2 regions of the Turicibacter sp. HGF1 genome follow, and region 2 is predicted to be linked to the other one. Evidence: a T-box and tRNA genes for the amino acid it is inferred to sense, from the RefSeq annotation. Region 2 holds a T-box; the other holds one or more tRNA genes.
The links. The T-box of region 2 lies ahead of leuS (leucine--tRNA ligase). A T-box ahead of a tRNA ligase gene usually reads a tRNA of that ligase, here a tRNA-Leu.
Positions count from the first base shown of each region.

Region 1: it has a tRNA-Leu gene. The T-box ahead of leuS (leucine--tRNA ligase) is inferred to sense a tRNA for this amino acid. The anticodon was not compared.

Region 1 covers NZ_AEXQ01000100.1:17,435-20,866, reverse strand. The annotation lists gene HMPREF9402_RS10115 (GNAT family N-acetyltransferase) at 1-446, shown strand, start outside; gene HMPREF9402_RS10110 (hypothetical protein) at 532-1,266, shown strand; gene HMPREF9402_RS10105 (hypothetical protein) at 1,485-2,117, opposite strand; tRNA gene HMPREF9402_RS10100 (tRNA-Leu) at 2,258-2,344, opposite strand; gene HMPREF9402_RS10095 (hypothetical protein) at 2,678-3,067, shown strand.
Region 2 covers NZ_AEXQ01000060.1:42,951-46,382, reverse strand. The annotation lists gene HMPREF9402_RS05810 (tRNA (mnm(5)s(2)U34)-methyltransferase) at 1-499, opposite strand, end outside; gene HMPREF9402_RS05805 (TIGR01212 family radical SAM protein) at 499-1,452, opposite strand; T-box leader at 1,677-1,891, shown strand; gene leuS (leucine--tRNA ligase) at 2,153-3,432, shown strand, end outside.

The sequences.
Region 1 (3,432 bases), on a different contig from region 2:
TTTATAAGCAGGGGATTGATTCTCATCATTGTACGTTTGAATCGGATGTCCCAACTTGGGAAGGATTTGACGCGAACCATCTTCCCTTTTGTCGGTTTGTGGTCTTAAATGAAAGAGAAGAGGTCATAGGATGGACTGCCTTGAGTCAAACGAGTTCGCGATCTTGTTTTGAAGGCGTCGCTGAAGTCAGTATTTATTTGGATCAACACGTAATCGGACAAGGGATTGGAGAGCAATTATTAAATTATTTAATTACAGAATCTGAACAAAATGGGATTTGGAGTTTGATTTCAGGTATATTTCCAGAAAATGTAGCAAGTCTTAGGTTACATCAAAAATGTGGATTTAGATATGTGGGATATCGCGAAAAGATGGGGAAAACAAGAGAAGGCGTCTTTAGAGATGTTTTGTTTATGGAAAGAAGAAGTTTAAAGGTTGGGGTTTAGTTTGAAATTTTTGAACTGTTACCTGTCTCACTCCTAATGGATTGGCATATACTAAAAAGGTAAGCAGGCAAAGTGAGGGGATAGTATGGAATATGGAATTAGCGGTTACCGCTCTAGCCAGGATCATTATCGAACCAAAACTGTTGTCCAGTTAGATAAACATCAAAGTGATTTATCCGGAGATGGAGTTGCTGAAACGATTTATTTATTGGGAATTAAAAATAATGATGACTTAATTATTAATGAAATAACGTTAGTGATTGAAAATGGAAAGGATAAAGAACGTCGTTATTACGCCATTCCAACTTCAAGTGGAATGGGTGGCGGGATACATGTGGAAGATTTCAATCATGATGGACAATTAGATATTGGTGTGTATATTTTAAGTGGTGGAACCGGAAATGAATTGAAGTATTACTTGTTACTCAATCATAATCATGAATTTTGTTTAGCTTTTAGTAGTGACATGTATGAGGAAAAAATGAAGTATCAAGTTCAATATTTAGATCGATACCAAGTTGAGGTCAAAAATTTAAATTCAGAACAAACAAGGTTAATTAATTTAAAAGATAAATCACCTGAATATTTAAAGGTGATTTATGATGAACAGGGAATGTTAAAAGAACCGATTCAGGGCATCGTAGCACATGTTAGCGATGCGGATTCAATTGAGAGTAAAATGTTTGATCAAGGTAGCGATTTGATTTTAACTCACCGTATATTAGGGCGTTCTCACAATGACACGCTAGGATATGTTTCAGCTTATCTAGTTTTCGATAATGAAAAATATCATGTTTACAAGATTTTAGTTTCTCAGTAAAAAAAATAGAGATTCTAACAATTTATAGAGTAAAGAGAAAAAAAAGACAAATAATAAAAGTAAAATTGCAAAGGAAATCTTGGAGTGATTAATATGACAATTGAAGCTTTTATTTTTGGTGCTATTTTTGAAATGTGTATTACGTATCTACTTTTATGTGAACTATTCTTTTAAAAAGGTGAAGTCTATAGCTAGACTTCACCTTTTTTAAGATAGATTTAGTTTAATAACGACTTGGGTTTTCGACAGGAATAAATAGTAAGTAAGACTGAATAAGTTAGAAGCGATAGATTTAATGGAAGAAAGGATGAGTGTAAATAATAGGTTGGAGTCGTTAATGAATGACGATATTCATCTTTGATTAAAAACAAATATTGATCCGGATTTTCCTCAATTGTTTCACCGTTTGAGATTTGATCTAAAATATTCAGGTAAAAAGAGGTAGATTCTTCGTTATAACCAAGAAGTAAGTAAGTTCCATTAACGATGGTAGCGGGAACGGCCCCTTTTAGATTTTCAGGAAGATTGAATTTTTCTAGCCACTCATTAAAATAACTTTTAATTTTTTTATTTTTTATATTATAGTATCTTGCTGAAATGCCTAAGAGGTCAGAATTAGGATGAAACAGTTCCTTATATAGATTTTCTTTTAAAATCGTACAATAAGGACATCCTGTTCTTCCAAAGCTTTCAATAATAATGGTAGATTTTTTAACTTCATGATTGCTGAATAAAGGAAGATTAGGCGCTGAAAGGGTTTCGGGCTGGTTTTGATAGATTAATGAGGTGTAAAAAAAATAAATTAAGACGATTAAACTTGCTAATAAAGAATAGTTTTTCAAGTAGTTCATATTTCCCCCCACGAATATAAAACATGATTGATAATTTTACCACTTTTTGGAATAAAATTCAATCATTTAAAGTGAAACAAAAAAAAGACAACCTACATGTAGTAGGTTGTCTAATCTATTTAAATGAATGAATGGCTTGTTGGTACCAGTGGCCGGATTCGAACCGGCAAGGAGTAAACTCCGGTGGATTTTGAGTCCACTGCGTCTACCAATTTCGCCACACTGGCTTTACAAAACTAATTATAGCATGAATTTTATAAATTTCAATATTTTTCCTAAATATATTTTTAAAAATAAGATTTTTTGATTTACAAAGTTTAAAGGAGAAGGAAATTGAAAAATCGTAGCAATGATTATTTTTATTTGAAATTTGTACAAGAAAAAAGATAAAATGATGAATTTTTTAATTTTTTAAACGTATATTATGAATATAAAGCGTTTTCTTAGAGCACTTGAAACATTCGAAAATAAAATAAAGCTGAATTTTGTCGGACGACAATGTGTTGGGATGTAGAGTGTCATAAGAAAAAAGCACAAAAAATAATTTGGAGGGATTTTATATGATTATGTACTGGCAGTCAGCATCAAATAAAATAGTAAGTGAAGAAGAATTTTTAGCGTCACAAGCTGGGGTTAAACAAAAAATTTCAGATTGGGCTGAAAATGAGTTGCATTTACAAAATCAGTTACTCGAAGATTTTGTTACTGATAAAGTAGAAGAATACACACGCTCCTACCTTAAAGTAAGTTTACCATTTGAATCAGAAGCGTTTTGTCGAGAGTACCTTGAAAAGTTTTATGAAGAACATTCGGAAATTATTTCCTTATTCCCTTATGATCGATGGGCTTGGGTTCAAAAACTTGAAAATATTCATTATGGTGAATACGACATTCAAAGTGTCAGAGTCGAAAGTAAATTACTTGATCATAAAGAATTACCTTTAGTCTAATTTAATTCATTCAAGAGTAAAAGGATTGCGATTCATAGCGCAATCCTTTTTTAGCGAGTCGCTTGATTAAGTAGGAAAAGGCTCTGATTTAAAAATGATAAATCTTTTTATCTTTAAGCCTCTTTCTTAACCTTGAAATGAGATAAGAGGAAATGAAGTGTTTGTTAACCTTCAATAAGGTTTAAAATCTCGATGAGAGTCTGTAGATGATCTAACAATCGTAATTGTTTATAAAGAGGAAGATAAACTAGACCTTAGACGTTAGTTAGGAAAAAATTAAGATACTCATTCATAGATTGAAAGCTAAACTCTATGTTGAGGAATAAAGAATCCGTATCAGTAGGAAGATCATACTCTAACTATAG
Region 2 (3,432 bases):
AAACTTGTGTCGTTCCTGAATCAAGTGTGGCTAAGCAGTCTTCTAAAAAATGACGTTCAACTTTTCCTTCTTCATGTCCGTGATAAATCACTAAAATAATCAGTCCATTTTTCTTAAGTAGCGATAACATATCAGTCACAGCTTTCCACGTTGTTTCACCAGTCGTTGTAATCGATTGATCGCTACCAGGTAAATACCCTAAGTTGAAGATGGCTGCACTGATTTCTTCCGTGACATAATTTAAAACATGTTGATGCCCATCAAGGATTAATGAAACATTCTCAAGTTTTGCTTCCTCAAGTTTTGCCTTCGTACTATCGATGGCCTCTTGTTGGACATCAAAACTAAATACTTTACCAGACTCCCCAACAAGTTTTGCCAAAAATAAGGTGTCGTATCCATTACCAGCTGTGGCGTCGATTACTGTTTCTCCGGAAGATACAATTTTTTCCAATAGAGACTTTGAGAAAGGTAAGACGCGTTCAAGTGTTAGAGCCATTACACTTCCTCCTTCTTATACAGACGTCCTTGGTATGTATGACGTTCTTTCAAACGAGCATCAATCGCATTTAAGACTTCCCATTTTTTTAAACTCCACATTGGACCAATTAATTCTTCACGTACGGCATCGCCCGTTAAGCGATGAATGACCATTTCAGGTGGTAGAATTTCTAATTGATCGACGACTAAATCGATGTATTCATCTTTATCCATCAATTGAAGCATTCCTTTATCAAGCATTTTGTGCATTGGTGTTCCATCGATGACATGGAGTAAGTGAATCTTAATTCCTTGAACGTCAAGTTTCGCAACAGCTTTTGCTGTTTCAAGCATCATTTCACGTGTTTCTCCTGGTAATCCATTAATAATATGGATAATCACATCGATGTTATGTTTGCGAAGTTTTTCAACTCCCTCGACAAGCGTTTTAAAATCATGTCCGCGATTAATTAATTTTCCAGTTTGATCGTGCATCGTTTGAAGCCCCAGTTCAACCCATAAATTCACGCGTTGATTTAACTCACCTAGATACTCAACCACATCATCTGGTAAACAATCTGGACGCGTTCCGATTGAAAGTCCGACAATATTCGGATCACATTCTAAAACGGCTTCGTATTTTCGTTTTAACACCTCAACGGGAGCATGAGTATTGGTAAAAGCTTGGAAGTAGGCGATATATCCCGCTTCAGGCCATTTTTGATGCATCATTTCGCGCACTGAATTAAATTGTGTTTTTAAATCATCTTCAGGTTTTCCGGCGAAGTCTCCACTCCCTTTTGTACTACAAAACGTACATCCACCGTACTTGACAGTACCATCAATATTCGGACATGTAAATCCAGCATTGATCATAACCTTAAAGATTTTTTGATTATATTTTTCACGTAAATGATAATTTAACGTGTGATATCGTTTGTCTGAATAAGAATATTGAAAAGGATTATCCATGATAACGTCTCCTATCTAATCTAATATATCGTCGTATGTTTATGAATCTTAGCCTAAGTCAATCTAGAGTGAATGATCAGATTTATTAGGCATTTAGTCATCTCTCTTTCATTATTTTATCATACTGAACAAAATCTTTGAAATTTAACACGGTTTTTATCGTAGAATTATTAAAAAATGTTGTATTTTATGAAAGTTTTGATATAATCTTTCTTATAATAACTTATAAAGCTATGAAGAGGACTAGTAGTAAGGATGTCTGTTTTAGAGAGCGAATGGTTGGTGGAAATTCGCACAGAACACTTGTGAACTCACCTTGGAGTTGCAGTTGTGAAACTTTAGTAATGGCTGCCGTATTTCTTGCGTTAAAAGAATGGAGAGGTAAGACTGGTTTTTTGTCTTACAACTAAGGTGGTACCGCGTTTATGACGTCCTTAGAACTTTCAGGGTACTTTTTTTTATGCCTTAAAATGAAGACCTTTCCTTTATTAAGGTATAAAAAAAGTAATAGACACAAATTATTAGGAGTTATTTCTAATAATTGGGATTATAAGTTATGCATTGAACAGGTTATCGTTCATCTGAATTTGCTTTTAAAAAGTCAAATTTAGACTACAATAAAAATTTGCTCAAAAACTGGAGAAAGTCTTTAAAGAAGAGAATCTTTTTTCAACGGATGAGCCCACAGGAGGAATTCGTCATGGCATTTGAACACAAACAAATCGAGAAAAAGTGGCAAAACTATTGGCTTGAAAATAAGACATTCAAAACGTCTGAAGACAAGTCAAAACCTAAATTTTATGCATTAGATATGTTCCCATATCCATCAGGAGCAGGGTTACATGTTGGTCACCCTGAAGGATATACAGCGACTGATATCGTATCTCGTATGAAACGTATGCAAGGATACCGCGTTTTACATCCAATGGGATGGGATGCATTCGGTTTACCTGCTGAGCAATATGCATTAAACACAGGAAATGATCCTCGTGAATTTACAGATATCAATATCAATACATTCCGTAACCAAATTCAATCATTAGGCTTCTCATATGATTGGGATAAAGAGTTAAATACAACAGATCCAAAATACTACAAATGGACACAATGGATTTTTACTCAATTATATAATATGGGATTAGCTGAGATTAAAGATATCGAAGTTAACTGGTGTGAAGGGTTAGGAACTGTTTTAGCAAATGAAGAAGTTTTAAATGTCGATGGTAAAATGGTGTCTGAACGTGGAGAGCATCCAGTCATCAAAAAGCCTATGAAACAATGGGTTCTTAAAATTACACACTACGCTGAGCGTTTACTTGAAGATTTAGATGGTCTTGATTGGACTGAAAGCATTAAAGATATGCAACGCAACTGGATCGGGAAAAGTGAAGGGGCTTTAATTAACTTTAAAATTGAGGGTCACGAAGAATCATTCGATGTATTTACAACTCGCCCGGATACAGTATTTGGTGTGACTTATGTGGTATTAGCACCAGAACATCCATTAGTATCAGTGATTACAAGCGATGAGTGCCGTGCATCAGTTGAAGCGTACCAAGAAGCATCTAAAGCAAAATCAGATTTAGAGCGTACAGAATTAAATAAAGAAAAATCAGGTGTTGCAACAGGTGCTTATGCGATTCACCCAATCACAGGAGATTTAGTTCCAATCTGGATTGGAGATTACGTATTAGCAAGCTACGGTACAGGAGCTGTTATGGCGGTCCCTGCACATGATGAACGTGATTTTGAATTTGCTAAAAAATATGATTTACCAATGAAAGCTGTTTTAGAAGGTGATATGACAGAAGGTGCCTTCACAGGAGATGCTGCACACATTAATTCTGACTTTATCAATGGAATGAACAATACAGATGCAAAAGCTGCTGTTATTAATTGGTTAGAAGAAAATCAAAAAGGATCTCGTAAAGTTAACTATAAATTACGTGACTGGTTATTCTCTCGTCAACGTTATTGGGG